Regions from separate parts of the Proteus penneri genome, predicted to be linked through region 1. Evidence: riboswitches for the same ligand, from Rfam matches in the RefSeq annotation. Region 1 holds a riboswitch; each other region holds the start of a gene.

Region 1 (11,180 bases):
GGTGAAAATGCTCATCAGCAAGCTGCTTTCTATATAGAAGAGAATATAGAAGAAGCATCTATTGCTACTGCAAACCAATTACAAGGCAAAGCGCTTTCTTATAACAACATCGCTGATACTGATGCCGCATTAGAATGTGTGAAATCATTCTCCGAGCCTGCATGTGTTATTGTGAAACATGCAAACCCTTGTGGTGTAGCTATTGCGAGCACGCTCACACAGGCGTATGACAATGCATTTAAAACTGATCCAACCTCTGCATTTGGTGGCATTATCGCATTCAATCGGCCTTTAGATGCAAAAACAGCTAGTGCAATCATCGAACGTCAATTTGTTGAAGTGATCATTGCTCCTTCTATTAATGAAGATGCACTACCAATTTTAGAAACGAAACCAAATGTTCGGGTATTAGCTTGTGGCCAGTGGCAAGAGCCAAAACCTGCTTTTGACTTCAAACGAGTTAACGGTGGGCTTTTAGTGCAAGATCGTGATTTAGGCATGGTTAAAGAAGAAAACTTAAGAGTAGTTACTCAACGCCAACCAAGTGAACGTGAACTTAAAGATGCACTCTTCTGCTGGAAAGTGGCTAAATTCGTAAAATCAAATGCCATTGTTTACGCTAAAAACGATATGACAGTTGGTATTGGCGCAGGACAAATGAGCAGGGTGTATTCTGCAAAAATTGCAGGTATAAAAGCTGCTGATGAAGGTTTAGAAGTTGCAGGTTGCGCGATGGCTTCAGATGCATTCTTCCCATTCAGAGATGGCATTGATGCGGCAGCAGTTGCCGGTGTGACTTGTGTTATTCAACCTGGTGGCTCAATTCGTGATGATGAAGTGATTGCCGCGGCTAATGAACACAACATCGCAATGATTTTCACCAATATGCGTCACTTCCGTCATTAATAGGGTATTGATATGAAGATTTTGATTATTGGTAATGGCGGTCGTGAGCACGCTTTAGCATGGAAAGTGGCTCAATCACCGCTTGCAACACAGGTTTTTGTTGCCCCCGGTAATGCAGGTACAGCATTAGAAAATGGTGTTGAGAATGTGGCTATTAGTGCAACAGATATTCCTACATTGGTCGCTTTTGCCCTCGAAAATCAAATTGATTTAACTATCGTAGGCCCAGAAGCACCACTGGTTATTGGTGTTGTCGATGCATTTAAAGAAGCGGGGCTGACCATCTTTGGTCCAACAAAAGGAGCGGCTCAATTAGAAGGTTCTAAAGCCTTCACAAAAGATTTTTTAGCCCGTCATAAAATCCCAACTGCGGATTATCAAAATTTTACAGAAATAGCACCAGCACTTGAGTATCTCAATAAAGTAGGCGCGCCGATTGTTATTAAAGCCGATGGTTTAGCCGCAGGTAAAGGCGTTATTGTTGCAATGACGCAATCTGAGGCTGAAAATGCCATAAAAGATATGCTAGCAGGTAATGCCTTTGGAGATGCTGGGCATCGCATTGTTATTGAAGAATTTCTTGATGGTGAAGAAGCCAGTTTTATTGTCATGGTTGATGGTGAACATGTTATTCCAATGGCAACAAGTCAAGATCATAAACGTGTTGGTGATGGTGATACTGGTCCTAATACTGGTGGGATGGGCGCTTACTCACCTGCCCCCGTTGTCACTAATGAGATCCACCAGCAAGTAATGGAAAAAATCATTTACCCAACAGTAAAAGGCATGGCTTCTGAAGGTCATCGTTATCAGGGTTTTCTTTATGCTGGACTAATGATTGATAAACAAGGCGTTGCGAAAGTTATCGAATTTAACTGTCGTTTTGGCGATCCAGAAACCCAACCTATTATGATGCGTATGCAATCTGACTTAGTTGAGCTTTGTTTAGCTGGAGCAAAAGGCAATTTAAAAGATAAAGATTCTGTTTGGGATCCTCGTCCAGCTTTAGGAATTGTGATTGCAGCCGGCGGCTATCCTGCTGATTATCGCCAAGGTGATGTTATCGAAGGATTAACACCGACATCATCAACAACTGCAAAAATATTTCAAGCGGGAACAACACTCAATGACAAAGGCGAGGTAGTCACTGCCGGCGGGCGAGTACTATGTGCAACTGCATTAGGTGATGATATCGAACAAGCTCAAAAAAATGCTTATGCCTTAGCAAAAAGTATTCATTGGGATGGAAGTTTTTATCGCCATGATATTGGCTATCGTGCAATTGCACGTTTAAAGAAGTAAGTGACTAAATACAGCAGAAGGGAGTGATCACAAGCTCTCTTTTGTTGGCTCCCATTTACAGAAATCATGGTCGGCTACCATAAGCAACTGTTTACCTTCTGGTGAATCAAGCCAAGCAACATAAGAAGGTTTACTTGAATTACGTGTCCTTGTTTTTAACCAGCGTTGCTCTGGGCCTTCAAATGAAACACTCACTTTCTCACCAGCACATGTTGTCATTGTATTTTGATACCAGACACCCTGTACTAAGTTCACTTTTCCAATAGTAAGTGCTTCACTGATTTCACGCTCTTTATTTGCAGCAAATACCATTCTTAAACGTTCATCTTCTGTTAACGCGCGTTTTTGCTTCTGGCTTTCTTGTTGCATGAAAATAACTTCACCACGTTTGTTTAAACGAAGGTGCCAAGATGAAGGATCGTTACGATTAATAACTTCAGAGCGGATTTGCCAAAGTTTATTTTGGCGATACTCATAAAATGTGATGACAGTTTCTGGCTTTTTATAAAAGCTATAAACACTCATGATCACTTGAGGTTCTGACGTTTTATTATTTAGACGCCATAGACGTACAACACCTTCGTCTGCAATATAACCTGTTGCAGAAAATTCAGGGAGTTGCACAGTAGAAGAGCAGGCGCTGAGCAAAAAAGCAGATCCTATTGCTAACAGCCCCTGTCGTTTCAACAAAAGGGGAGTAAATCCCCCTCTATTGTTCATTCCGTTCAAAGGAATTATTTTACTGCGTCTTTCAGTGCTTTACCGGCAGTAAATGCAGGAACGTTAGCTGCTGCAATTTTAATTTCTTTACCAGTTTGAGGGTTACGACCAGTACGCTCAGCACGGTGATTTACCTTGAATGTACCGAAACCAACTAACTGTACAGAATCGCCTTCTTTCAGAGCTCCTGTTACTGAGTCGATAAACGCTTCAATAGCAGCTTTTGCCTGAGTTTTTGTCAGATCCGCTTTTTCAGCAACTGATTCGGTTAATTCAGCTTTGTTCATAAAATAGTCCTTAAAGTATGTTTTATCGTTTGAAAAACATCTGGTGAAAAAACTTAACTTATCTTTTTAAAAAGATGAATTAAGTAAAACACCTGAGCCACTTCTTTTCGTACCCAATGTAGAACATACACGGGGGTGATGTGAAGTCTTTAAACGTCGCTTTTCAAGCACTAAATCACGTTTTTCTGATTTAGTGCGTTAATTCTATACCGATATTGCTCATTCCTGCTTCACGAAGGTCTGCACGTAGACCTTTAATCAGCTCGATATCTCTTTCTTCACACTCTACAAGTAGACGGTAAATTTCCCATTGGATATCGAATTCTTCAATAACAGCAGGTAGCGATCTAAGCTCTTCTTCACTCATTTCTCTTTCTGCTTGTGTCATTTCAAGTGAAGCAACTGTCCCTACTGATAATTTGCTCACTTCAATAGCGTGACTTAACGATTCACCGCTTAAACGAGAGTGAACAATTTCACTAAGCGCAACACAGGCGTCAATCGCAGGATAGACACCATAAATATCAAACTGAGATGCATCAGGGATCGCTTCTTCTAATTTCTCTAATTGAGAATCAAAATTAACCTTTGCATCTTTCACCGTTAAAGTTTCCCAAACCAGATCGAGAATACGGCGATAAAGCGTTGGATCAGCAAATCCTGTTTCGCGACAAAATACCTGATAATTTGGGTACATTCGCTCACACAGGCACGCCATAAACGTCAGGTGTTGCCAAGCCTCTAGCTTTTCTAAACGTAAATGGATTGGGTTCTTCAACATTCGTGATTACTCATTTTCTTAACTTAGGCGCAGTTTACCTGAAAATTAAAAATATCCACATATTTCCCGGTCATTTAGAGCTTATTCTTATTCAATTGCTCAAATAATCGCCTATTTGAAGCAATACCATCAGCCCAACGCGTTGGTTCTGGTAATCGATACCCTTTCATACACATCTCAACCCACTGCAAAGCGCCTTCCATACTCACTTTATGACCCGGAGATATATACAGGGGTTTGCATTTTTTCTTACTGCGATAAATCCACCCTATTTGCTCATTCTTATCCATTAATGGCTCATAGCTTCCCATTTCTTCATTGACTGCTTTATCAATACCACATAAACGACTTTTTGCTACACCAATAGTCGGTGTATCCACTAATAAACCAAAATGGCTGGCAACCCCCAGCCTTCTAGGATGAGCAATACCTTGCCCATCGACAAAAATAAGAGAAGGCTTTTGTTTGATTAATTGCCAAGCAGTCAATAACGCTGGACACTCTCTAAATGAAAGCAAACCTGGGATGTAAGGAAGAGTTGTAGGTATTCGCGCGATTTGGTATTCAAGAATTTTAAAAGAAGGATAATGCATTATCACGATGGCAGCGCGAGTGACTGCGCCACCATCTTCAAAACCAACGTCAGCGCCAGCAATATAAGTAGGCATTGTAAATTGGTCTGTCAAAATAATTTGTTGAGCTTTTTCTGTCTGCTCCTGACGTAATTGTTGGGTATTAATCATTATCCTGATGATAAGGCTTCGATAAACGGTGAACCGCATCAATAAATGCACCAGCATGTTCAGGTGGAACATCTTGATGAATACCGTGCCCAAGATTAAAGACATGACCGTTGCCTTTACCAAACCCAGCAAGAATAGTTTCGACTTCTTGTTCTATTCTGGCAGGTGGTGCATACAGCATAGAAGGATCCATATTACCTTGTAGCGCAACTTTATCCCCCACTCGACGACGTGCATCTTCGATATCAATCGTCCAATCTAGCCCTAATGCATCGCAACCTGTCGCCGCCATCGCTTCTAGCCAGCGACCGCCACCTTTGGTAAATAAAGTAACTGGCACTTTTCTTCCATCATATTCACGGATAAGACCATCAACAATCTTATGCATATAGTGTAATGAGAAAAGTTGGTAATCACGCCCTGTTAGCACACCACCCCATGTATCAAAGATCATGATGGATTGTGCACCCGCTTTAATTTGAGCATTCAGATAAAGGATAACGCTATCTGCGAGTTTATCCAGTAATAGATGTAGTGCTTGTGGCTCTGCGTACATCATTTTTTTAATTTTTGTGAAGGCCTTACTACTTCCACCTTCCACCATATAGGTTGCCAGCGTCCAAGGACTCCCCGAAAAACCGATTAATGGCACACTGCCTTGCAATGCATGACGAATTGCACGTACTGCATTCATTACATAGCCAAGTTCATCTTCAGGATCAGGGATTGGCAGTTTTTGAATATCGGCAAGACTCTTTATTGGTGATTTAAAACGAGGGCCTTCACCCGTTTCAAAGTAAAGACCTAATCCCATAGCATCAGGAATAGTTAAAATATCAGAAAATAAAATAGCGGCATCTAAAGGGAAGCGTCTTAAAGGCTGTAATGTCACTTCGCATGCCAATTCTGTATTTTTGCACAATGAGATGAAATCCCCCGCCTGTGCCCGTGTTTCCTTATATTCAGGAAGATATCTGCCTGCCTGACGCATCATCCAAACTGGGGTGACATCAACAGGTTGGCGCAACAGCGCACGTAAATAGCGGTCGTTTTTCAACTCACTCATGACTAACTCCATTAACAGTAATAGGGCCGCAAAATAGCATGCATTGTAACATGCTGGAAAAATAACTGTTGGCAGACAACGCCTTTATTTAGTTCTTTTCTTTATCTTGTCTAATATTCGCTATCGTATCTTCTATCAAGCGTCGCGCAATAGTATCTGGCGGTGGGATCTGTGGTAGCTGATCGTAACGATACCAAGCCGCACTGGTTAATTCAGAAGGATCATGACGTAGCTCACCACCATCATAATCAGCTAAAAAGCCCATCATTAAAGAATGAGGGAACGGCCAAGGCTGAGAAGATACATAGCGAATATTACGAATACGAATATTACTTTCTTCAAATACTTCACGAGCGACGGCCTCTTCTAAGGTTTCACCAACCTCAACAAAACCAGCGAGCACAGTATAAAGCGGGGAATGTTTATGCCTAACATGATGTGCGAGTAAAATTTTATCTTCATGACGAATACCCACAATAATACAAGGGGCAATTTGTGGATAATAACGTTCATGACAGTTATCGCATAAACACGCCCATTCACTCTCGCTATGGCGCATTTTAGAACCACAATAACCACAAAAACGGTGAGAACGATAAAACTCAGCCAGTTGGACACCACGGCCGACTAATTTAAATAAGTTTTCATCTTGTGAGGCGATAAGCCTTGGTGAACACATATCGTTATCCATTTTTCCATGAATAAGCCAAACTGTTTCACCTTGCCATTCACCCACAATTTTAGCGTGCTGACCAATGAGATCCCAATCTTTAGCTAAACCAAACGGAAGTTCACCTTTAGGCAACCACACTCGCCCACCAAGACTGACTGTCCACCAGCCCTTTTCTGAGCCTGTTAATGTATATAAATGCATAACGACCATTCTATCCAAAATAATGATATAGAATAGAGGATACTCTCTTTAGTTAGACCCTCTCAATGTATTATGATTATTCTCTATAATTTATTAACATTCAAAAAGGAATTTTATAAATTATATTTATAATAAAGGAATACTAGCATGATAGATAAAACCCAAAATAAAATTGCGATTTTTGATTTAGATGAAACGCTTTTAGCGGGTGATTCTAGTCGTTTATGGACACGCTATTTATGGGATAAAAAAATAGTCACTGATCCTCATTTCCTAAAACTAGATGAGCAGATGATTGCAGACTATTACGCTGAAAAATTGGATATAAATCAATATCTTTATCAACATTTATCTTATTTTAAACATCATGATATAAACAAAATAAATCATTGGGTTAATGACTTTACTGAAACAAAAGTTCAGCCACTATTTTACCCAGAAGGAATATCAATAATTACACAATATCGACAGCAAAATATTCCTGTTATAATTATTTCAGCAACAATGTCTTTTCTCGTTCACGCTATTGCAAAACAACTCAATGCAGATATTTCAATGGGCATTGATATGCAAATTAAAGATAATTATTACACTGGATATATTGAAGGTACACCTACATTTCGAGAAGGAAAGGTGCAGCGTCTAAATCAATGGAAAGAAGCCAATAACATTAACAATACTTATATTTATTTCTATACTGACTCTGCTAATGACCTCCCATTGTGTTATCAAGCTGATAACGTCACAGTTATCAATCCAGATGAACAGTTAGCTCAAATTTCACACATGAAAAACTGGAAACAGCAACATTGGAATTTAAATAAATAACCCATGTCAGACTTGTAGTTTTCAAAATCTTTCATATACTGGAGTTCTTCTTGTCGGAGTGCCTAGTGTTTATAAGGCTATTATAAACACAGGCTGAGACCGTTAATTCGGGATCCGCGGAACCTGATCGGGTTAATACCCGCGAAGGGAACAAGAGTGATTCGACCTTTTGATAGCTTTATTGCGTATATTTTTACACTCCCATATACACCTATCTGTCGATACTCCCTGCGACCTCCAGACAAGCATTTTTCTCAATATTCACCCGACAGGCGATTAGCCTGCATGATATTTATTAGGAAATGCTATGTCCCAAAATCAAACTATATCCGTTAAAGATATTTCACCAACAAACAACAAACAACGCCCACGAAAAGAACAGCGTGATGCTGCTCAAGAGTTTATTAGCACCATTCAAGGCGTAAGTTTCCCAAATTCAAAACGTATTTACCTTGAAGGCTCTCGTAGCGATATTCAAGTACCAATGCGTGAGATCCAGCTTGATAAAACATTGGTAGGCGGATCAAAAGAAAACCCTGTTTTTGAAGATAATGAACCAGTTCCCGTATATGACACTTCTGGCCCTTATGGCGATCCAGCTTCTCAACTCGACGTTAATCTTGGCTTAAAAAAAATACGCCAACCATGGATTGATGAGCGTAACGATACTGAAGCACTTTCACTCTTAAGCTCTGATTTCACGCAACAACGTCTTTCTGATGCAGGATTAGAGCATCTGCGTTTCCCGTTAAAACCAAGCCCTAAAAAAGCGCTAAAGGGGAAAAGCGTGACGCAATTGCATTATGCTCGAAAAGGTATTATCACACCTGAAATGGAGTTTATTGCGATTCGTGAAAATATGGGGCGCGAGAGAATTCGTAGCGAAGTTTTACGCCAACAGCATGCAGGCTTTAGCTTTGGGGCTCATCTCCCTGACAATATTACGCCTGAATTTGTGCGCCAAGAAGTTGCCGCTGGTCGAGCCATTATTCCCGCCAATATTAATCACCCAGAATCAGAACCGATGATTATTGGGCGTAATTTCTTAGTGAAAGTGAATGCCAATATCGGAAATTCTTCTGTAACGTCTTCGATTGAAGAGGAAGTTGAAAAGCTAATTTGGTCTACACGCTGGGGTGCAGATACCGTAATGGATCTGTCAACAGGCCGTTACATTCATGAAACGCGTGAGTGGATCATTCGCAATAGCCCTGTTCCTATCGGCACAGTTCCCATTTATCAAGCACTCGAAAAAGTTAACGGTATTGCTGAAGATCTCACTTGGGAAATGTTCCGCGATACGTTACTTGAGCAAGCAGAGCAAGGGGTTGATTACTTTACTATTCATGCAGGTGTATTGTTACGTTATGTGCCAATGACGGCAAAACGCCTAACCGGTATTGTGTCTCGTGGCGGTTCAATAATGGCGAAATGGTGTTTATCACATCACAAAGAAAATTTCCTCTACGAACATTTCCGTGAAATCTGTGAAATTTGTACCGCTTATGATGTTTCCCTTTCACTGGGCGATGGGTTAAGACCCGGTTCAATTCAAGATGCAAACGATGAAGCACAATTTGCTGAGTTACATACATTAGGTGAACTAACAAAAATTGCATGGGAATATGACGTGCAAGTCATGATAGAAGGCCCTGGCCACGTTCCAATGCAGATGATCCGCCGCAATATGACAGAAGAATTAGAGCATTGTCATGAAGCACCCTTTTATACATTAGGCCCTCTTACTACGGATATTGCACCAGGTTACGATCACTTCACATCAGGTATTGGTGCAGCAATGATTGGCTGGTTTGGTTGTGCAATGCTCTGTTATGTTACGCCAAAAGAACACCTTGGCTTACCAAATAAAGAAGATGTAAAACAAGGCCTTATTACTTACAAAATCGCTGCTCATGCTGCCGATTTAGCTAAAGGACATCCTGGCGCTCAAATTCGTGATAATGCAATGTCAAAAGCGCGATTTGAGTTTAGATGGGAAGATCAATTTAATTTAGCGCTTGATCCTGAAACCGCACGTCAATATCACGACGAAACCTTGCCTCAAGCATCAGGTAAAGTGGCTCACTTCTGCTCAATGTGTGGTCCTAAATTCTGTTCAATGAAGATAACGCAAGAAGTACGTGATTATGCAGCTGGTATGGAACAAATGTCTCAAGCCTTTAAAGAGCACGGCAGTGAATTATACCACGGTGCAGAAATCGCCAGTGTTGAGGTGACTGAAAATGAACAAATCCTCTAACACACCGTTTGCATCAACAGAAAAAAAGCTTGGGCTTTACCCCGTTGTTGATTCTATTGAATGGATAGAACGCCTGTTAAAAACAGGCGTTACCACACTTCAATTGCGTATAAAAGATAAACAGCCAGAAGACGTTGAACAAGAGATCATTGAGGCGATAAAACTAGGTAAACAGTATCACGCAAGACTGTTTATCAATGATTATTGGCAACTCGCCATTAAACATCAGGCTTATGGTGTTCACCTTGGTCAAGAAGACCTTGATATTGCTGACCTTAATGCTATTAAACATGCAGGATTACGCCTTGGTATTTCCACTCACGATGAAGCGGAATTACAAAAAGCAAAAGCGTTATACCCATCTTACATCGCATTAGGGCATATATTTCCAACCACAACAAAAGAGATGCCATCTAAGCCTCAAGGTTTGAAAGCACTCAAACATCAAGTAGAACAGACTCCTGATTTTCCCACTGTTGCTATTGGTGGGATCTCACTAGAAAGAGTGCCTGATGTTGTTGCAACTGGTGTTGGGAGTGTTGCCTTAGTCAGTGCAATAACAAAAGCACCAGATTGGCAACAAGTGACTCGTAAATTATTAGAATTAGTAGAAGGAAAACCATCATGCTAAATGATAATGATTTTATGCGTTATAGCCGACAAGTGATGTTAGAAGATATTGGCTTAGAAGGTCAAAATAAACTTCAATGCGCTAAAGTCTTAATTGTCGGTCTGGGTGGATTAGGCTCTCCTGCTTCTCTTTATCTTGCTGGTGCAGGTGTTGGCGAACTTATTTTAGTTGATGATGATGAGTTACATGTTTCTAATCTACAGCGTCAAATTCTTTATCGTACCCAAGATATTCCTGATGCAAAATCAGAGGTCGCAAAGCAGTCTCTCCTTGCATTAAATCCGGATATAAAAATTACCTCTTATAAACAACGTATTAATGATGATTCATTATATAAATTAGTTAAAGAGGTCGATTTAGTTTTAGATTGCACAGATAACATGCTTACACGCCAAGCGATTAACCGTGCTTGTGTCGCACAGCAAACTTCACTTATCAGTGGCAGTGCCGTAGGGTTTAGTGGCCAGCTTATGGTGTTTGAACCTCCTTTTACTTATGGCTGTTATCACTGCCTGTATCCTGATGAAACTGAACCACAAAGAAACTGCAAAACAGCTGGAATTCTAGGTCCTGTTGTGGGTGTAATTGGCACACTTCAGGCACTTGAAGCAATTAAATTGCTTTCTGGTTTACCCTGCTCTCTGAGTGGAAAACTTCGCCTTTTCGATGGTAGAAAACAAAATTGGAGTACTTTGCGTTTAACACCATCAAAAACATGTCCTGTTTGTCGAGGGGTAGCATGAACATCACCGTAAATGACGAACAATATTCTCTGGATATGC
Region 2 (11,180 bases), 470 kb from region 1:
GACACACTACCTACAGGACGACTTTTGCGTACAAAGATATTCAGGATAATAAATAGCACCACACCTTCTAACAGCATTTCATAAAGTTGTGAGGGATGGCGAGGTAAAACGCCATATTCTTGAATAATCGGCAGTAGTGTTGTTGGATCTTGAGCAACAAGCTGGAGATCTTCAGAACGAGAGCTTGGGAATAAGAAAGCCCAAGGCGTATCTAATGTGACGCGTCCCCATAATTCACCATTAATAAAATTACCAATACGACCTAAACCTAAACCAAATGGAATTAAAGGCGCTACAAAATCAGCCACTTGGAAAAATTTACGTTTAGTTCGTTTAGCAAACCAAATCATGGCACAAATGACCCCAATTAAACCACCATGGAACGACATACCGCCATCCCACACTTTAAAGAGGTAAAGAGGATCATTTAAAAAGACAGGTAAGTTATAGAATAAAACATAACCTAAACGACCACCGATAAATACACCGACAAAACCAACATAAAGTAATGTTTCAACTTCATTTTTATTCCAGCCACTATTCGGTTTTGCAGCTCGACGATTTGCAAGCCATAAGGCAAAGACAAATCCAACTAAATACATCATACCGTACCAGTGTAATGAAACAGGCCCGATAGAGAACATTACAGGATCAATCTCTGGAAATTTAAGGTAGCTTATACTCATTATTCCCTACTTCACTTAATCAATAATTTCTGTATTGGCTATTTAATACCAACATAGAAAAGGCTTATACGAAGGCAGACTAAATACCTCCGCGAATTAATCCACCTAATCCTTGCCGTTCCATAAATTCAGAAGACAATTTTTTGATTTCTGTTGCTGTTTCAGCTTGCAACACTTGTTGCATAAAAGACTGTAACACCACAGGATCAAGATGGCGTAATAAGTATTTTACCCTAGGTAAACTACGACCACTCATGCTTAACTGCCTAAAACCGAGCCCTATTAACAGCAATGCCCCGATAGGGGTTCCTGCCATTTCGCCACAAACACTAACTGGCAACTGATAATATTGGCATTGTGTTGCAATCAAATTCAGTGAACGCAATAACGCAGGATGCAAATTATCATAGAGTGATGCTACATGGGTATTATTACGATCGACTGCAAGCAAGTATTGAGTTAAATCGTTTGTTCCAACAGAGATAAAATCAACCCGATTCGCTAATTGTGACAACATAAACACCAATGAAGGCACTTCAAGCATAATACCCAGTGGAGGTGGAACACATTCACATTTTAGCTCTCGACTCACTTCATTACATGCGCGTAGCAGCAATGTTCTTGCTTCGTCAATTTCATCAATACTTGTCACCATCGGCAACAAAATTTTCAAATTTTTAAATTCGAGGTTTGCTTTTAGCATTGCTCGTAGCTGAATAAGAAAGATTTCAGGTTGATCAAGCAATATTCTTATGCCTCTCCAACCTAAGCAAGGATTTTCCTCATTAATGGGCATATAAGGAAGTTGTTTATCTGCACCAATATCTAAAGCACGCAATACAACAGGCTTATCAGGGAAAAAAGAGAGTATTTCGCGGTAGCGATTTTTCTGTTCATCCTCAGAAGGGAAACCGCTTTGTAGCATAAAAGGGATTTCTGTCCGATATAAACCAACGCCATCTATTCCCACGCTAATGCGTTGCTCGTATTTAATATTTAATCCCGCATTCAATTGAACGCTAACCGATTCACCATTTTTGAGAACAGCTTGCTGTTCAAGCTGATCTTCTGCAATTTGGCTTAATACACTTTCTTCATCAATAATCTGTTTATATTCTTGAGTAATAAAAGGCTCTGGTTCAATAAAAATCTCACCACGATAACCATCAAGAATAAGCATACGATTGTGTAAAAGCTCCGGTTGAATATCCGCGCCCATGATCGCGGGAATTCCCATTGCTCTAACAAGGATCGCAGAATGTGAGTGTGTTGCACCATCTCGCACAATCACACCTGCAAGCTGTTGCTCTGGTAACTCCGCCAATAAACTTGCGCTTAATTCATCAGCAACCAAAATAAAACGCTCTGGCCAAATATTAGTTGAACTTAGATCATCATCTAAATGAAATAATAAACGGCGCCCTAATGCTTTAAGATCAGAGGCTCTTTCTCTCATGTAGCCATCTTTCAGGCTAGAAAATTGTGACGAAACTTTCTCAACAACCACTTTTACAGCCCATTCTGCGACATATCCTTGAGTAATAATCGCTGTCATTTTATGTTTAAGCTGGGGATCATTAAGTAAATGAGAGTAGAGATCAAAAATAGCGGCACTCTCTTTTTGTGCATTCGCCATAAAGCGTTTACTAAAGCGACGACATTCTGCAGTGGCATCTTCTAAAGCCACAGTGAGTCGATTTAATTCCGCCTTAATATCAAGTGCGCTGGCTTTAAATACATTTTCCAGAACTGGCTGGGAAATTTCTTGCCAACCATAAGCCATAACAACGCCAGTCGAAACTGAAAGTGCTTTAATCCGACTTTGGCGATATTGCCCAAAAAGCCCTTTAGTTTGTACTTGCGATAATGTAGCCCCGAGCTGTGTCGCCAGCGTCACCATAAAAGACTCTTCGCTTTCATTGAATAAGCGACGCTCTTTTTGCTGAACAACTAATACACCAAGGAGTTGGCGACGGTAGACAATAGGAACGCCAAGAAAAGCACGGAGATCGTCTTCTTTAACTTGAGGAAGGTACTTAAAACTAGGATGTTCGCGAATATCAGCGAGGTTGATAAGCTCTGAAAGACGCCCCACTTCACCAACCACGCCTTCATTAAATGAAAGACTAACCGCTCTCCCTCTAGGTTTTTTTAACCCTTTGGTCGCCATAAGATAAAAACAACTACGTTGTTTATCGGCAAGATAAATAGAACACACATCCGTGTGCATTGCCTGACACGTTTCCTTGACTAAGAGTTCAAGCGCTTCTGGAAGCCCAGCTGCCATAGCCACTTTTTCTACAATTTCTCGCAAACGTGTCAGCATAGTGTTATCTAATACCTTTTACGCCGATATCCATACGATGGACGCGGTAAAGACACTTGTTCTTGCAATGGCATGACTACTGGTGCGAACTCTTTCATTACACGTCGATAAACATCGCGTTTAAAAGAGACGACTTGTCGAACGGGGTACCAATAACTCACCCAACGCCAGCCATCAAATTCTGGCGTTTTGCTTTGTTGAACATTAATGTCTTTATCATTACTTGTTAACTGCAAAAGGAACCAACGCTGTTTTTGTCCAATACAAACAGGTTTTGTGTCCCAACGCACCAAACGCTTAGGTAACTTGTAACGTAACCAGTTACGTGTGGAGGCAAGAATTTTGACATCCTTGCGACTTAACCCAACTTCTTCGAACAACTCTCGGTACATTGCCTGCTCTGGCGATTCTCCAGGATTAATTCCCCCTTGAGGAAACTGCCATGAATGTTGCCCATAGCGACGAGCCCAAAGCACTTGCCCTTGCCGATTACAAATTACAATCCCTACATTCGGGCGGTAGCCATCATCATCAATCACTAGACTACCTCAATAACCAAATTTGAAAGATAACTCATTGTTTCATACTACCCACAAACGGTAAACCTCTATCAACAGACTTTGCATGGCGCGTGTATTTATCTACAATGGGAAAGTCTCAACGGGGTGCCTTTTTAGGCTGAGAAAAACTCGTGGAACCTGATCCAGCTAATACTGGCGTAGGGATTTGAGTCAGGATGTTGCAATATTCATTGGTTTGCTATCCTTACTCCTCAGATCCTACCTGACTTTTACTGAGGAACTAAACGTGTTAAATAAATCACTTCGCTTTACTTTCTTTCTGGGCGCACTGGGCATTATGGGCACTTTTTCAACTCAAGCCTTAGCACAAAAGCCCACACTCACTGTTTACACTTATGATTCATTTACCGCAGATTGGGGCCCTGGGCCTGCAATAAAAAAAGCGTTTGAACAACAATGTGATTGTGAGCTAAAACTGGTTGCTCTGTCTGATGGTGTATCACTCCTTAATCGCTTACGCATGGAAGGTGATAAAAGCAAAGCTGATATTATTTTAGGGTTAGATAACAATCTGATCCATGCAGCAAAAGAAACTGGACTTTTCGCACCAAGCAATATCGATACATCCAAACTCGCCTTACCTGAAAAATGGACTGACGATACCTTTGTGCCTTATGACTACGGTTACTTTGCTTTTATTTATGATAAAAACCGTGTCCAGAATCCACCCAAAAGCATGGCTGAACTGTTAAATAGCAAAGAAAAGTGGAAGATTTTGTATCAAGATCCTCGCACCAGCACACCGGGTTTAGGTTTAATGCTATGGATGCAGTCACTTTATCCTGAAAACACGGCTACTGAATGGAAAAAATTGTCAGAGAAAACGCTGACAGTCACTAAAGGTTGGAGTGAGTCTTACGGCTTATTCTTAAAAGGTGAAGGTGATTTTGTGCTTAGCTACACATCATCCCCCGGTTATCATATTTTAGCGGATAAAAAAGATAACTATGCTGCTGCGATTTTTGATGAAGGGCATTACTTGCAAGTCGAAGTTGCTGCAAAACTCAAATCAAGTAAACAACCTGAATTAGCGCAGCAATTTATGCAATTTATGCTCACCCCGACGTTCCAAGAAACGATACCTACAACCAATTGGATGTATCCTGTTATAGATATGCCATTACCGGATGTCTATTCCGTGATGCCTAAACCCGAAAAATCATTGCAATTCGATGCAGATATTGTCGCCAAAGAGCGCCAAACGTGGACGCGTAATTGGCAATCTGCGGTGAGTCGCTAATGGGAAGATGGCTTATCCCGGGGCTATGTGCCTCGGGTTTACTGCTTATTGTGGCATTATTGTCATTTGGTGCATTATGGATTAATGCGCCAAGTGGCGAATTATCCTCTATTTTTGCTGATGACTATTTATGGCATGTCGTGCGCTTTACTTTCTGGCAAGCCTTTTTATCTGCCTTATTTTCAATATTACCTGCCATTTGGCTCGCTAAAGCACTTTATCGACGCCAATTTAAAGGTAGAACACTTTTCTTACGTTTATGTGCCATGAGCCTTGTGTTACCCGTTTTAGTGGCACTTTTTGGTATTTTAACGGTTTATGGACGAGTCGGTTGGATTGCTCAAATCTGTGAATGGTTGGGGATTAATTACCAATTTACCCCTTATGGCTTACAAGGCATTTTATTAGCACACATTTTTTTCAATATGCCATTAGCAACCCGAATGCTGTTACAAGCTCTCGAAAGTATCTCGCCAGAACAACGCCAGTTAGCCTCACAATTAGGCATGAATGGTTGGCAGCGTTTTCGCTTTCTGGAATTTCCTTATTTATGGCGACAAATACTTCCCACAGCGTCACTGATTTTTATGCTCTGTTTTGCCAGCTTTGCTACTGTACTGGCGTTAGGTGGAGGCCCTGCGGCAACAACCGTTGAGCTAGCAATTTATCAAGCATTAAGTTATGACTACGATTTACATCGTGCTGCACTTTTAGCACTAATCCAGCTCTTTTGCTGTTTAGGCTTAGTACTTATCAGCCAAAAACTCAAAGGTACACTCTTTATTGGAGATAGCCAAAAACAGCATTGGCGCGATCCCGATGATCCTATCTTTAGTAAAATAGCAGATGGTCTCATTATCACACTTGCACTCCTCTTTTTAGTGCCCCCCATTTTGGCCGTACTCACTGATGGTCTTAATAGCCAATTTCTACGTGTCATACAACAACCTGTACTTTGGCAAGCTTTTACAACCTCACTGATTATTGCTGTTGGTGCGGGTATTGTTTGCGTTGTATTAACGATGATGTTGCTATGGAGTAGCCGAGAACTTCGCCTACGCCACTTTAAAAAAGCGGGGCAGGCTATGGAAATGAGTGGTTTGATCATTCTAGCGATGCCGGGTATTGTGTTAGCAACAGGCTTTTTTTTGTTATTAAACAATACGATTGGATTACCTGAATCACCTTATATTTTAGTGATTTTGACCAACGCTTTAATTGCCATTCCTTATGCTTTAAAAGTGCTCGAAAATCCAATGAATGATATTGCTTCACGTTATGGTCTTTTATGTCAATCGCTTAACATTCAGGGTATCAACCGACTTCGTTGGATCGAATTACGAGCATTAAGAAAACCGATTTCACAAGCACTTGCTTTTGCTTGTGTTATTTCTATTGGTGATTTTGGTATTGTTGCCCTATTTGGTAATGAAACATTTAGGACATTGCCTTTCTATCTTTATCAGCAAATTGGTGCTTATCACACACAAGATGGGGCTGTGACAGCCATGATTTTATTACTACTTTGCTTCTCTCTTTTTAGCCTAATAGAACGATTAGCTGGAAAATCTTATGATTAAATTAGAGCACCTAACTTATACTTATGAACACCAACACCTCTTATTTAATCTAACGGTCAATGCAGGAGAACGCATTGCTGTATTAGGGCCAAGTGGTGCAGGTAAAAGTACATTGCTCAGTTTAATCGCTGGTTTTTTACCATCAGAGAAGGGAAGCCTGTTTCTTAATGGCCAAGATCATACCAAAACAGTACCGGCCAAACGCCCTATTTCCATGTTATTTCAAGATAATAATCTATTCCCACATTTAACTGTAAGGCAAAATATTGGCTTGGGGTTAAATCCAAGTTTAAAACTGACTAGAGAGCAAAAAGCACTATTAGAGAGTCGAGCTGAACAAGTAGCGCTCAGTGAATATCTTGAACGTTTACCTTCCCAGTTATCAGGCGGTCAACGCCAACGTGTTGCCATTGCTCGTTGCCTTGTACGTGAACAGCCTATCTTATTGCTCGATGAGCCTTTTTCTGCACTCGACCCCGCTTTACGCATTGAGATGTTGGCACTACTTGAGCAACTTTGCCATGAAAAAGCGTTAACCTTATTGATGGTTTCTCATAGCTTAGAAGATGCAGCAAAAATTGCCTCAAGATCGATTGTGATAGATAACGGTATAATTGTTTACGATGGAAATACACAATCACTAATAAATGGTGAAGTGGATCAATCACTTATTTTAGGTATTCCATTTAATTAATCTTAGCTTAAATTAACTGTATAAATAACCACTATATTGACTATAATAAACTCATCTTTAGTGAATAATTTGTGTTTATTAGGTGCTCATGATTGGTCATACGGAACAAGGCTTTATTCTTACCCGCCACTGGAGCGACACGCCAAAAGGTATTGTCGTCTCTTATTGGCTGGCGACAAATAACGGCCCACGTAAAGTTACAGTTCCTATGCAACGCGCTATCGGTTTTGTTGCCCGCCAACATGAAGCGGTTTTACGTTCACTCGTTAATAAAAACCCTGATATAGAAATTCGCCCTCTCGATTTAAAAGACTTTGAAAGGCAGCCTGTTTTTGGCGTCTACTGCAAACAATACCGCCAACTCGTTCAACTAGAACAGCAACTCAAAGAGCATCACATTCGTCTTTATGAAGCGGATATTCGCCCACACGAACGTTACATGATGGAGCGCTTTATTACCGCACCTGTCTGGTTTCGTTATCAACAAAATAATATTACGACATTAAAACCCGCACCTGATTATCGCCCTACACTGCGAACTGTTTCTTTAGATATTGAAACCAGTGAATTCGGTGAACTTTACTCTATTGGGCTTGCAGGTTGTGGCGATAATGTCGTGTTTATGCTGACAGATAATTTATCTACAGAGAATGAGAGTCAGCAATCCAAAGGTTATCGCTTATGTTATGTCAGTAGCCGATTGCGTTTAATTGAAAAACTGAATGAGTGGATACAACATTACGATCCTGATGCGATTATCGGTTGGAATTTAATTCAATTCGATCTGCGTATTTTGTACACACATGCCCAACGGTATGGTGTCAGTTTATTATTAGGCCGCCAAAATAGCCCGTTAGAATGGCGAGAGCATGGATTTAAAAAAGGTCATTTTTTTGCTTCGGCTCAAGGTCGTTTAATTATCGATGGAATCGAGGCTTTGAAAATGGCGACATGGAACTTTCCCTCTTTTAGTCTTGAATCCGTTGCTCAAACACTGTTAGGCGAAGGTAAAGCCATCGATACCCCTTACGCCAGAATGGATGAAATTAATCGACGCTTTAAAGAAGATAAGCCCGCACTAGCTTATTATAATTGGCAAGATTGTGTCTTAGTAAACCGTATCTTTGATGCAACCTCTCTTATGGCATTCTTATTAGAGAGAGCTTGTGTTACAGGGCTTTCCGTTGATAGAAGCGGCGGATCTGTGGCTGCATTTACGCATCTCTATCTCCCTTCAATGCATCGCATTGGATATGTTGCGCCTAACCAAGGTGAAAAACCTGAAGAGCATAGTCCCGGTGGCTTTGTGATGGACTCTACTCCCGGTTTATATGATTCAGTCGTTGTGCTTGATTACAAAAGCCTTTACCCCTCTATTATTCGTACTTTTTTAATCGATCCTGTCGGAATGATTGAAGGAACACATCAACCCGATGAAAAACTGGCTATTCCAGGTTTTCGCCAAGCGTGGTTTTCGCGGGAAAAGCATTGTTTACCCACTATTGTGTCGCAAATTTGGCATGAAAGAGATAACGCAAAGTTACATAAAAATGCCCCGCTCTCTCAAGCTCTCAAAATTATTATGAACGCTTTTTATGGTGTTTTAGGCTCTGTGGGCTGTCGTTTTTTTGATCCTCGTTTAGCGTCATCTATTACACTACGAGGTCATGAAATTATGAAAAAAACGCGAGAATTAATAGAAGCTAAAGGTTATCAAGTTATTTATGGTGATACGGACTCTACTTTTGTTTGGCTTAAATCGCCACATACTGAGCAACAAGCCCAACAAATAGGGCATCAGTTAGTACAAGAGGTTAACCAATGGTGGAAGACACACCTTTTTGAAACCTATCAACTTGATTGCAAATTAGAGCTGGAGTATGAAACACACTATCGCCGTTTTTTAATGCCCACTATTCGAGGGATGGAAACAGGTAGTAAAAAGCGTTATGCGGGATTAAGCAATGATAAAATGGTATTTAAAGGATTAGAAACTGTCAGAACGGATTGGACCCCACTCGCTCAAAAATTTCAACAAGAGCTTTATACGCGCATTTTTCATCAGCAACCTTATCAGCAGTTTATTCGTGATTATGTCGCGGATACGCTTGCGGGAAAATATGATGATAGATTAGTGTATCGTAAACGGTTACGTCGAAAATTATCAGAATATCAGCATCACGTTCCCCCTCATGTCAAAGCGGCACGCAAAGCGGATGAATATAATTTATCCAAAAATAGACCTCAACAATATCAGCAAGGCGGTTGGATTAGTTATATAATTACCCCCTTGGGGCCAGAACCGTTAGAGCACATTACCACTGCACCAGATTATGAGCACTATATCAATAAGCAGTTAATGCCGATTGCAGATGCTATCCTGCCTTTTATACAAGATGATTTTTCAACCTTGTTAAATGGGCAAATGACACTCTCATTTTAAGTTGTGTCATTTTGCAGGTGACGGTTTGCTTTGCATCTATTAACATAACGCCCCTTTGGTGATAATTAGCTTTTCTTTGTTCTAGGAATGCACTTTTTATCCCGCAGATTTTAATGACAACACCGCAATACTGCATTCATTAATAATTCCTAAATTATATATTTGAGAGCTGAGTTTATATATATGCCTTTTACTCTTGGTCAACGTTGGATTAGCGATACTGAAAGCGAGCTTGGACTGGGTACTGTTGTGGCAGTTGATGCCCGCATGGTTACCTTACTTTTCCCCGCCTGTGGCGAAAACCGCCTTTACTCCCGTCATGATGCACCAATAACGCGGGTGATGTTCAATGCAGGGGATACCGTCACCAGTCACGAAGGCTGGAAACTCGCCATCGATAACGTTGTAGAAGATAATGGCCTTCTTATCTATCAAGGTGTACGTTTAGACACCGAAGAGCCCGCGCAATTACGTGAAGTGTTCTTAGATAACAAACTCACTTTTAATAAACCTCAAGATCGCCTTTTTGCAGGCCAAATCGACCGTATGGATCGCTTTGCCTTACGCTACCGCGCTCGTAAATTTATGAGCGAGCAGTTTAAGCAAGCTCAAAGTGGTTTACGTGGCATTCGTGCAAGCCTTATTCCTCATCAGCTTTATATCGCCAATGAAGTGGGTAAACGTCATAACCCTCGCGTATTATTAGCTGATGAAGTGGGTTTAGGTAAAACAATTGAAGCCGGTATGATTATCCACCAGCAATTAATGGATGGTCGTGCAGAGCGAGTGTTGATTATTGTGCCTGAAAGCTTACAACATCAGTGGTTAGTTGAAATGTTACGCCGTTTCAACCTACGTTTCTCTCTGTTTGATGATAGCCGTTATAGTGAATCTTTATTAGATAGCGATAACCCATTTGAAACAGAACAGATGATCATCTGCTCTTTAGATTTTGTGCGTAAAAATAAGCAACGTTTTGAACACTTGGTTGAAGCAACATGGGATATGCTGGTTGTCGATGAAGCCCATCACCTTGTTTGGAGTGAAGATGCACCAAGCCGTGAATATCAAGTAATTGAAGAGTTAGCTGAATCTATTCCTTCAGTGTTGCTATTAACCGCAACGCCTGAGCAGTTAGGCCAAGAAAGCCACTTCGCTCGTTTACGTCTGCTTGATCCAAACCGTTTCCATGACTACAACGAATTTATTAATGAGCAACAAAAATATCGCCCTGTTGCCGATGCTGTTACTATTTTGCTATCAGAAGATGATTTAAATACCGACCAACAAAATATCATCAGTGAAATGATCAGCGAGCAAGATGTTGAACCATTACTGAAAGCGGCAAATACCCAAGGCGAAGAACGCACCAAATCTCGCCAAGAACTTATCCATATGTTAATGGACAGACACGGAACGGGCCGTCTGTTATTCCGTAATACACGCTCTGGTGTGAAAGGTTTCCCAAATCGCGTACTTCACGCGATAAAAATGCCACTGCCAACACAATATCAAACAGCGATTAAAGTTGCTGAAATTATGGCAGCGAAAAAGAGCCTCGAAGTTCGTGCGAAAGAGATGCTCTATCCTGAACGTATTTACCAAGAATTCGAAGGTGAAAACGCAACAT
Region 3 (11,180 bases), 1.3 Mb from region 1:
TATGAGCCAAATATTAACTCTGTTTACTACGCCTGTAATTTATCTGCTGTTTGATAAATTATCACTCTATGTAAACCGCAATAAACACGTTGAGAATAATAACGGGGCTGTATCATGAAGTTTTTCGCCCTCTTTATTCAACGACCTGTAGCAACTACGTTGCTTAGCTTGGCGATTTCGCTATGTGGTGCATTAGGTTTTATGTTGCTCCCTGTCGCCCCATTACCCCAAGTTGACTATCCGGTTATTAATATTTACGCCTCCTTACCAGGGGCTTCACCTGAAACCATGGCATCTTCAGTGGCAACACCGCTTGAGCGCTCTTTAGGGCGAATTGCGGGTATTGATGAAATGACATCAAGCAGTTCACTTGGAAGTACCAGTATTACGTTGGTGTTCGATTTAAATAAAGATATCAATACAGCAGCTCGTGATGTACAAGCGGCATTAAATGCTTCACAAAGCTTATTACCTTCAGGAATGCCAAGCCGCCCGCGTTATTATAAATCGAATCCTTCTGATGCACCGATTATGATCTTAACGCTCACCTCTGACACACAAAATACCGGGGAGCTTTACGATCTCGCTTCAACACGGCTAGCACAGAAAATCTCACAGATTGAAGGTGTGAGTGAAGTTTCGGTTGGTGGCGGCTCATTGCCTGCAATACGTGTTGCTCTCAATCCTGATGCGCTATTTAACCAAAATGTCAGCCTTGATGATGTTAGAAAAGCAATTAACCAAGCGAATGTGCGACGACCTCAAGGCTTTATCAATAATGATGAAAATCGTTGGCAAATTCAAACCAATGACGAGCTAAGCAAAGCGGCTGAATATCGCCCAATCATCGTGCATTACAATCAAGAGGCTGTTGTGCGTTTAGGCGACGTTGCGCAAGTCACTGATTCGGTACAAAACTCACGCGCAGCAGGGATGAGTGGCGGTGAACCGGCTATTTTACTGGTTATTCGCCGTGAAGCGGGTGCCAATATTATTGAAACGGTTAACCGTATTCGTGATGAACTTCCTGAATTACGTGAACTTATTCCTGCCAGTGTTGATTTAAAAGTTGCCCAAGATAGAACGCCCACTATCCGCGCATCCTTAGCAGAAGTTGAACGTGCTTTAGCTATTGCTGTGGCGCTAGTGATCTTAGTCGTATTTTTATTTTTACGTTCAGGTCGTGCCACACTGATCCCTGCGGTTGCGGTACCCGTTTCATTAATTGGTACTTTTTCAGCCATGTATCTTTGTGGCTTTAGTTTAAATAACCTTTCATTAATGGCATTAACCGTAGCCACCGGCTTTGTGGTTGATGATGCCATTGTGGTGCTTGAAAATATCTCTCGTCATATTGAGAATGGTTTAAAACCTAAAGATGCCGCCTTGAAAGGGGTCGGTGAAGTTGGTTTTACAGTTCTTTCGATGAGTATTTCTCTTGTTGCCGTTTTTATTCCATTACTGTTGATGGATGGCCTTGTTGGACGATTATTTAAAGAATTTGCTATAACCTTAACAACCGCTATTGCGATTTCGCTGTTTGTTTCTCTAACGCTCACCCCCATGATGTGCGCGCATTTACTCAAAGGGATGAAACCTAAAGCACAATCGCATTTACGGGGTTTTGGTAAGTTACTTTTCCGTCTCCAACAAGGTTACAGTGTCACATTACAAGTAGCGTTACGCCATCGGCGCTGGGTTATGGCTATTTTTCTCGCCACATTGGGCTTAAATGCTTATTTATACATCAGCGCACCTAAGACGTTTTTCCCTGATCAAGATACAGGTCGTTTAATGGGGTTTGTCCGTGCTGACCAAAGCATTTCATTCCAATCAATGAAAGAAAAAATGACCCGTTTTATGCAAGAAATTAATGCAGATAAAGACGTTGATAGCGTAACGGGTTTTACTGGAGGGGGGCGTATTAACAGTGGATTTATGTTTATTTCCCTCAATCCCCTGTCAGAACGCACTGATAGTGCCAACCAAGTGATCAATCGTTTACGTGCCAAACTTGCTGATGAACCTGGCGCTAACCTCTTTTTAATGCCTGTGCAAGATGTTAGAGCGGGTGGACGTCAAGCGAATGCCAGTTATCAATTCACATTATTAGCTGATGATTTAAGCGAGTTGCGTAAATGGGAGCCCATTGTTCGTAAAGCGTTAGGCGAACTGCCTCAGCTGGTGGACGTTAACTCAGATAAAGAAGATAAAGGCGCCGAAATGGCACTGACGTACGATCGTGATACTATGTCGCAATTAGGTATTAATGTTAGTGATGCCAATAATCTACTGAACAATGCTTTTGGTCAGCGTCAAATCTCCACCATTTATGCGCCATTAAATCAGTATAAAGTGGTTATGGAAGTCTCTGAACAGTATACACAGGATGTTTCTGCGTTAGATAAAATGTATGTGGTCAATAATCAAGGTGAACGTATTCCATTATCGGCATTTGCAAGTTGGTATCCTGCTAATGCACCGTTAAGTGTAAATCACCAAGGGCTATCTGCGGCCTCAACTATTGCTTTTAATATTCCTGAAGGCTATACATTAGCCGATGCCATTAATTCTATTGAACGCACAATGACCGAGTTGGGCGTACCCAATACCGTAAGGGGCACCTTTGCAGGTACTGCACAGATTTTTCAAGAAACCATCAAATCACAGCTTATTCTTATCTTAGCGGCGATTGTAACGGTCTATTTAGTATTAGGTGTGTTATATGAAAGTTATATTCATCCGCTGACCATTTTATCTACTCTTCCTTCTGCGGGTGTTGGTGCGTTATTAGCGTTGCAACTTTTTGATACACCTTTTAGCTTAATTGCGCTTATTGGCATTATGTTGCTGATTGGTATTGTGAAGAAAAACGCCATTATTATGGTGGATTTTGCGATTACAGCACAGCGTGAAGGCAAGTTGTCAGCTAAAGAGGCGATTATTCAAGCCAGCCTATTACGTTTTCGCCCTATTCTTATGACAACACTCGCCGCATTATTTGGTGCATTACCACTAATGTTAGGTAGTGGAGATGGCGCAGAGTTAAGACAACCTTTAGGGATAACAATTGTCGGCGGTTTATTAATGAGCCAGCTACTGACCCTCTATACAACTCCGGTTATTTATCTATTTTTTGATGGATTGCGTGCACGTTGGCAACAACAGCGTTTCAGCAAGAAAGAGGCTAAAGCATGAAACTGAGAAGCAAGCTGTTCTTGGTCATTTTTGCGACCTGTATGGTTGTGGTTCTTGCCATGCATATTGGTATTCGAGGTAGCTTTCAACAAGGATTTATTGGCTATATCAAGAAAAACAGTGAACAGCGTGCAACTCTTTTAGCTGAAGCCTTAACAGATCAATATGCTTTAACCGGCGACTGGCGTTTTCTTAATAGAGATGATCGTTCTCTTTATCAAATATTACGCAGTATCGACCAAATAAGCCAAAGCAGTGAAGGCCCTCCACCCAAAGGCTGGCGCACACAGTTTTGGATCGTTGATAAAAATATGAAGCGCTTATTTGGTCATGACAATCAGTTTCCTGAAGAAACGTTCAAAAAACCAATTACGGCTCATGATGAAATTGTGGGTTGGGTGATTGTCAGTGCCGCTGATAAGATCAGTAGTGAAGCGGATATCAGTTTTGATAAACAACAACTGCGTACCAGTTGGATCATTGCCGGTTTAGCGGTTCTTTTAGCTTTACTTATTACACTGATCCTTTCTCGCAATATGATACGCCCCGTTAAACGACTGGTCGAAGCAACACATAAATTAGCAGCAGGTGACTTCTCTGTTCGAGTAACGCCCACAAGTAAAGATGAAATCAGCCAACTCGCCACAGACTTTAACCAACTCGCCAGCACACTAGAAAAAAATGAGCAAATTCGTCGCGATTATATGGCAGATATCTCACATGAATTGCGAACCCCTCTTGCCATATTAAAAGGTGAACTCGAAGCGTTACAAGATGGCGTAAGAAAGCCCACGGCAGAGACATTAAACTCACTTTTATTCGAAGTAACAAACCTGACAAAACTGGTGAATGATCTCCACCAACTCTCATTATCAGATAGAGGCTCTTTAACTTATCGTAAAGATTTTATTGATATTAATGAGGTGATTTTGTTGGCTGTGGCTTCTTATCGTCACACCTATCAAACTAAAGATATTGCTTTATACACTGAATTAGATGATGTCTCTCCATTAATTGTACAAGCCGATCCTGACCGACTTATTCAGCTTTTTCATAATCTATTAGAAAATAGTGTGCGCTATACCTATGCTGGTGGGCAATTACATATCAAGACAAGAAAAGAGAACAACTGCGTATTGATAACTTTGGAAGATAGCGCACCTGGATTAGATAGATCACAGTATCAAGCCGTTTTCCAACGCTTTTATCGAGCAGAAAGCTCACGAAATCGTGCCAGTGGAGGCTCCGGATTAGGTCTTGCGATTTGCGAAAATATCGTTGAAGCTCATAATGGTAAAATAAGTGCTATGCCTTCATCTTTAGGTGGCATGAAAATTCTTATAGAATTACCCGCATATTCTGATGATCTTTAAGCCTAATAACCATTGAGCCAATAAATGACCCTATCTGAATCCCCCTATTCAATCCTGATTGTTGAAGATGAGCCTAAACTTGCCCAATTGCTTATTGATTATCTTCAATCATCAGGTTATCAAACTTATTGGTTAGCAGATGGTGCTGAAGTTTGCCATTGTGTAAAACAGCAACATTACGATTTAATACTATTAGATCTGATGTTGCCCGTTAAAGATGGCATCACTGTCTGTAAAGAGTTACGTCAGTTTTCCGATATTCCCATCATTATGGTCACAGCGAAAACAGAGGAAGTAGATAGATTACTCGGGCTTGAGATTGGTGCTGATGACTATATTTGCAAACCCTATAGCCCAAGAGAAGTGGTCGCCAGAGTCAAAACTTTATTACGCCGTTTTTATCGACCACAAGATATTGTTCAAAACGATAAATTAGTTGTCATTGATGAGCAGGCTTATCAAATCCAATACAACAATAAAATTCTTGATTTAACGACTGCTGAATTTCGTTTACTTAAAGCGTTAGCCACTCAACCCGGAAAAATATTGACGCGTGACCAACTTATGGATCACCTTTATGATGACTACCGTATTGTGACGGACAGAACCATTGATAGTCACATTAAAAACTTACGACGTAAACTAGAGCAACTTAACGATCAAATTGAATTTATTCGTTCAATTTATGGTCAAGGCTATCGTTGGGAAACCCAAGCTTACCGTTTTCGATGATATTTTTTCAGGAATACATTGAACCTCGCTACACTTAAGCGCTAGAATCCCCTCCTTTATGATATACCCCTACCCAATGTGTGGGGGACTGACTTGAAATCAGAACCAGGAAATTAACCATGTTTACACCCGAATTGCTCTCTCCTGCTGGCTCATTAAAAAATATGCGCTATGCCTTTGCTTATGGCGCAGACGCCGTTTATGCAGGTCAGCCACGTTATAGCTTACGTGTGCGTAATAATGAGTTTAACCACGAAAACCTAGCCAAAGGTATTCAAGAAGCCCATGAATTAGGTAAACGCTTCTATGTTGTGGTTAATATCGCACCTCATAATGCTAAATTAAAAACCTTTATCCGTGACTTAAAACCTGTCATTGATATGGGCCCTGATGCGCTGATTATGTCTGATCCGGGTTTGATCATGATGGTACGTGAGGCCTTCCCTGAAATGGATATCCACCTTTCAGTACAAGCCAATGCCGTAAACTGGGCAACCGTAAAATTCTGGCGCCAAATGGGATTAACTCGCGTGATCCTTTCACGTGAACTTTCTATTGATGAAATTGCTGAAATTCGTAAGCAAGTTCCTGATATGGAATTAGAAGTTTTTGTTCACGGTGCATTATGTATGGCTTACTCAGGCCGTTGCCTGCTATCTGGTTATATCAATAAGCGTGACCCAAACCAAGGTACATGTACTAACGCTTGCCGTTGGGAATATAAAGTCGAAGAAGGCAAAGAAGACGATGTGGGCAATATCGTTGAAAAATACACGCCAATCCCAGTTAAAAACATTGAGCCTACTTTAGGCGTTGGCGCGCCAACAGATAAAGTCTACTTAATTGAAGAAGCAAAACGCCCTGGTGAATATATGACTGCGTTCGAAGATGAACACGGTACTTATATCATGAACTCTAAAGACTTACGTGCGATTGAACACGTTGAGCAATTAACACAAATGGGTGTGCACTCTCTGAAAATTGAAGGTCGTACTAAATCCTTCTATTACTGTGCCCGTACAGCGCAAATGTATCGTCGTGCAATTGATGATGCTGTTGCAGGCAAACCCTTTGATCCAACGTTGCTAACGACATTAGAAGGCTTAGCACACCGCGGTTATACCGAAGGTTTCTTACGTCGTCATACCCATGATGCGTACCAAACTTATGAATATGGTTACTCTGTCTCTGACACCCAACAATTTGTCGGTGAATTCACTGGTAAACGCGTAAACGGTTTAGCGGAAGTTGATGTTAAAAATAAATTTGTTTTAGGTGATAGCCTAGAATTAATGACACCAACTGGAAATATTCAGTTCACGTTAGAATCACTGTTTAACAAAAAACAGCAACCAACTGATGTTGCTCCGGGTAATGGTCACATGGTTTATTTGTCTGTTCCTGAAGATGTTGATTTAGATTTCGCACTGCTGATCCGCAATCTACAAGGTACAACAACACGTCAACCGCATAAAATTGATGCGGTAGAAGTGAAGTAAAGCGTCATAATCTGATTTAAAGTGGTCAATTTCAAATACAGATCACATCAATAATGATTTGTTTGCCGTATCATCAGTTCCGAAAAATAAAGAACTAGAATGAATACAGTAAGACTAGGAACCACCTCCTTGGCAAATCCAATCTCCCTTGGATTTGCCTTTTCTTTTTTCACTTCCCGTTATCAATTATCTTTTCGTAAAACACATTCCTTTTTCGTTATCCTTTGTAAAAAAAATAGTAATTTTCTCGATATCCATTACCTTTAAAAGAGTGATTCAATTAAAGGAACTCATCAATGAGTAAAATTAGTTTACTAATCATTAATGGAAAAAGCGCGAACAACGGTGCATTGAGAAAAGCAGTCTACCAATTACGTAACGAAGGTTTTAACCTCCAAGTAAGAGTAACTTGGGAATCCAGTGATATACGTCGTTTTGTACAAGAAGCGATAGATATACAGGCAGAAACGGTGATTGCAGCAGGAGGCGATGGAACAATTAATAGCGTTGTATCTGAACTAATTCATCTCTCCCCCTCATCGTTACCAACACTTGGCATTATTCCATTAGGTACAGCAAATGATTTTGCCACCAGCGCACAAATCCCTCGTGATATGGAGAATGCCCTTAACTTAGCCGTTAAAGGACGAGCAGTGCCCATTGATGTTATCAATGTAAATAAGACCCATTATTTTATTAATATGGCTTCTGGTGGTTTTGGTACCAAAATTACCACTGAAACGCCAGAAGCCTTAAAATCGGCATTAGGAGGGGCAGCTTATTTTATTAATGGTCTTTTAAGTATTGATTCTTTGAAAGCAGATTACTGTACTATTGAAGCAGAAAACTTTCACTGGAAAGGTGAATCCCTCATTCTCGGTATTGGTAATGGTCGCCAAGCCGGTGGCGGGCAACAACTCTGCCCTGATGCATTAATTAATGACAATAAGCTTAATATCACTATTGTTGAAGCGCACGAATTACTCCCTTCTCTTTTCAATAGCCTGTTTGATCGGAAAAAAAATGACAAGATAATCGAACGTGAAAGTCGCTGGGTAAACATTAGTGCTTCTCATGAAATGATATTTAATTTAGATGGAGAACCCCTTTTAGGAAATAAATTTGAATTTATTGTGTTACCTGAAGCGATCCACTGCCGGTTACCGCCTCAATGTGACTTGTTATCTTAATGTAGATAAATGACAATCACTCTCATCTCATCATGAACTGGAGTATGTAATGACTGATATAGTAAGTTTGTTAGGTGCTGATGCGAAATCATTATTGGAACATCGTTGCCAAACCATCCCGAGCGAAAATCTCTACCTGCCAGGTTCTGACTTTGTTGATCGCGTTATGATTGATAACAATCGCCCTAATAGCGTGTTACGTTCAATGCAAACCCTGTTTAATCACGGGCGTTTAGCGGGAACGGGTTATCTGTCCATTCTACCTGTTGACCAAGGGGTTGAACATTCTGCTGCAGCCTCTTTTGCCGCAAACCCACTCTATTTTGATCCGAAAAATATTGTTGAGTTAGCTATTGAAGCGGGTTGTAACTGTGTTGCCTCTACTTATGGTGTTCTTGCTTCTGTTTCTCGTCGCTATGCACACAAAATCCCTTTTCTTGTGAAATTAAACCACAATGAAACCCTAAGCTACCCAGCGCAATATGACCAAACACTGTACGCCAGTGTAGAACAAGCCTTTGAAATGGGTGCTGTTGCAGTGGGTGCAACCATCTACTTTGGTTCACAAGAAAGCCGTCGCCAAATAGAAGAAATTTCAATGGCCTTTGAGCGTGCACATGAATTGGGGATGGTCACTGTATTATGGGCTTATTTACGCAACCCAGCCTTTAAAAAAGATGGCGTAGATTACCATGCAAGTGCAGATTTAACCGGTCAAGCAAACCATTTAGCCGCAACAATTGGTGCTGATATTGTTAAACAAAAAATGGCTGAAAATAACGGTGGCTTTAAAGCAATTGGTTTTGGTCATACTGATGAGCGTGTTTACACCAAACTCACTACTGAAAACCCAATTGATTTAGTTCGTTACCAATTAGCAAACTGCTATATGGGACGTGCGGGATTAATTAACTCTGGTGGTGCTTCAGGTAATAATGATCTTGAAGATGCTGTTCGTACCGCCGTTATTAATAAACGAGCGGGTGGTATGGGCTTGATCTTAGGGCGTAAAGCGTTCAAAAAATCAATGAAAGATGGCGTGGCTCTAATTAATGCCGTACAAGATGTTTATCTAAATAAATCTGTCACTATTGCTTAATTATCTGATTTTACGATCAGTTAAAGCCCCTTTTATAGGGGCTTTTTAGTATTACCACCAGCGATGAAAATGGTGTACAGGACCGAAACCTTGTCCAACCTCTAAACTATCTGCATGTTCTAACGCTTGTTGTAGATAGGCTTTTGCTTGCTCAACACAAATCTGCCAATTAACAACTTGGGGACGAATAGCGGCTAAAGCGGCTGAAAGTGTGCATCCTGTACCATGAGTATTTTTCGTATTCACACGTTTTGAGGTAAATCGCCACTCGCCATCTTGAGTAAATAACCAATCGGGACTTTCATCTTCAGTTAAATGTCCTCCTTTCATTAACACGGCTTTGCATCCTTGCTTTAGTAATGCATAACCTTGTTGCTTCATTGTTATTTCATCTTGAGCAACTTCACAACCTAGCAAGGCAGCTGCTTCAGGTAAATTAGGTGTGATCAAATCAACCAACGGTAAAAGCTGACTGACCATTTTATTAACCGCATCAGGCTGTAATAGAGGATCACCACTTTTTGCAATCATAACCGTGTCAAGAACAACAAAAGGAATAGCATATTGCTGAATTTTGTCGCAAACCACATCAATAATTGAAGCATTAGAGAGCATACCTATTTTGGCGCTATCAATTCGAACATCAGACAAGACAGCATCTAATTGAGCTGCAACAAAATCAGGGGATAAATCATAGACACTACGGACACCACAGGTATTTTGAGCAACAAGTGCTGTCATTACTGTTGTACCATAAACACCCAGTGCGGAAAATGTTTTCAGATCAGCCTGAATACCTGCACCACCACTAGGATCGGTGCCTGCGATAGACAATGCATTGAATCTCACTGATTAACTCCTCCTTTCACCAGTTACAGAAAAGTCGGGCTCTGTTAATCAGCAGAGTTACCTTGACTTCCCTACGCTGGCATTATCCAGATCAGGTTATACGGGTTCATCTCAGCCATAAGGCGCCCCGAGCCAAAGCCTGTAAATTCAGGCGATAAGAAGTATCGCATGCTCAAGATAAAGATGCTAGCTTGATAACAGACCTCTATTGACTAACTTTCTATTTTTGAGATTTGTTATTCAGTAAGATAAATCAGTGAAGGTTGTATATAATAAATACTAAGCCGATGGCTTATATTGCGCGAAACATCAATTTAAGGAATATATTTTAGCTATCTTTAAATAAGAAGAATAAAATAAATTATTTTGCTCGTTTTAACGACAATAGATATATTATCTGCTAAATGAGGTATTTATAATGCATTTCTGGACAATCACACAATGCGGAGGGGCTAAATGAAAAATGAACCATCGCAACAGAATAATGGACAATCAATGCCTTATCTTATTCCTGATGCAGACTTTAATGTAAAATTGAAAATTCACTCTAGAAATATTGATCATACAAAAGAATTCCTTGAAAAAGGTGTTGAAGACTTTGTATTACCAGAATATAGCATCCCCAATGGGTATCGTTTTGTTAAGTCTTTAAAACGAAATCAATATCGTTTAATTTCAACTACCAATGCACCTGAAACAGTTTATCTTGTAGAGCTTATTTTTCGCAAAGATATTATATTTAGCAAAACAACATGTACTCAAGTTAAAGTGTGGCGAACTGTTTCTGAAGAACATGATATTGCGACAAGATATCTCCCTAGATACTTCTTCAGCTATTTACTTAAAACATACAGTATTGTTGTTTCTGATGAAGAACAAACAGGTGCAGGTAAGCGTTTTTGGGAAACAATGATTGATTGGGCTTTTACTGTTCACCTTAATGTTTATATTTCAGATGGAACAGAAGAAAACCGCCCTCTAACCGTTGTGAAAGATACGGATGATCTTTATGAAAACTGGGATGCTTTCTGCTGGGGGAAAGATCGAGATACTCATACTCATCGGCTCCTTGTAATTAGCAAAGAAAAATTATCTCAATAATAAGTAATCTATTTCCTGAAAACGTGTGAATAAACATTATTCACACGTTTTTAATTTAGGATAATCTGCACAAAAAACCGACACTTCACTAAATAAAACCCACGTAACTTAAACAATTTATAAACCAACACAGAACTTT

Evidence for each region. Region 1 has a riboswitch for thiamine pyrophosphate ahead of thiC (phosphomethylpyrimidine synthase ThiC). Riboswitches for the same ligand answer to the same signal wherever they lie in the genome.
Region 2: it holds a riboswitch for thiamine pyrophosphate, as region 1 does, so the genes downstream of both, thiB (thiamine ABC transporter substrate binding subunit) here and thiC (phosphomethylpyrimidine synthase ThiC) in region 1, are expected to answer to the same signal.
Region 3: it holds a riboswitch for thiamine pyrophosphate, as region 1 does, so the genes downstream of both, thiD (bifunctional hydroxymethylpyrimidine kinase/phosphomethylpyrimidine kinase) here and thiC (phosphomethylpyrimidine synthase ThiC) in region 1, are expected to answer to the same signal.

Annotation. Positions count from the first base shown of each region.
Region 1 covers NZ_CP059690.1:3,141,879-3,153,058, forward strand. Annotated here, with positions in the region: gene purH (bifunctional phosphoribosylaminoimidazolecarboxamide formyltransferase/IMP cyclohydrolase) at 1-906, shown strand, start outside; gene purD (phosphoribosylamine--glycine ligase) at 919-2,208, shown strand; gene H1225_RS14130 (DUF1481 domain-containing protein) at 2,236-2,898, opposite strand; gene H1225_RS14135 (HU family DNA-binding protein) at 2,943-3,215, opposite strand; gene H1225_RS14140 (YjaG family protein) at 3,406-3,996, opposite strand; gene nfi (deoxyribonuclease V) at 4,071-4,739, opposite strand; gene hemE (uroporphyrinogen decarboxylase) at 4,732-5,805, opposite strand; gene nudC (NAD(+) diphosphatase) at 5,894-6,679, opposite strand; gene H1225_RS14160 (HAD family hydrolase) at 6,827-7,507, shown strand; TPP riboswitch at 7,552-7,674, shown strand; gene thiC (phosphomethylpyrimidine synthase ThiC) at 7,815-9,767, shown strand; gene thiE (thiamine phosphate synthase) at 9,751-10,398, shown strand; gene H1225_RS14175 (HesA/MoeB/ThiF family protein) at 10,392-11,141, shown strand; gene thiS (sulfur carrier protein ThiS) at 11,138-11,180, shown strand, end outside.
Region 2 covers NZ_CP059690.1:2,669,165-2,680,344, forward strand. Annotated here, with positions in the region: gene lgt (prolipoprotein diacylglyceryl transferase) at 1-686, opposite strand, end outside; gene ptsP (phosphoenolpyruvate--protein phosphotransferase) at 766-3,012, opposite strand; gene rppH (RNA pyrophosphohydrolase) at 3,021-3,551, opposite strand; TPP riboswitch at 3,664-3,755, shown strand; gene thiB (thiamine ABC transporter substrate binding subunit) at 3,820-4,833, shown strand; gene thiP (thiamine/thiamine pyrophosphate ABC transporter permease ThiP) at 4,833-6,413, shown strand; gene thiQ (thiamine ABC transporter ATP-binding protein ThiQ) at 6,406-7,107, shown strand; gene H1225_RS12145 (DNA polymerase II) at 7,196-9,550, shown strand; gene rapA (RNA polymerase-associated protein RapA) at 9,734-11,180, shown strand, end outside.
Region 3 covers NZ_CP059690.1:1,833,238-1,844,417, forward strand. Annotated here, with positions in the region: gene H1225_RS08375 (MdtB/MuxB family multidrug efflux RND transporter permease subunit) at 1-118, shown strand, start outside; gene mdtC (multidrug efflux RND transporter permease subunit MdtC) at 115-3,198, shown strand; gene baeS (envelope stress sensor histidine kinase BaeS) at 3,195-4,571, shown strand; gene baeR (envelope stress response regulator BaeR) at 4,596-5,303, shown strand; gene trhP (prephenate-dependent tRNA uridine(34) hydroxylase TrhP) at 5,423-6,802, shown strand; gene yegS (lipid kinase YegS) at 7,099-7,992, shown strand; gene fbaB (class I fructose-bisphosphate aldolase) at 8,042-9,091, shown strand; gene thiD (bifunctional hydroxymethylpyrimidine kinase/phosphomethylpyrimidine kinase) at 9,143-9,940, opposite strand; TPP riboswitch at 9,992-10,080, opposite strand; gene H1225_RS08415 (hypothetical protein) at 10,397-11,041, shown strand.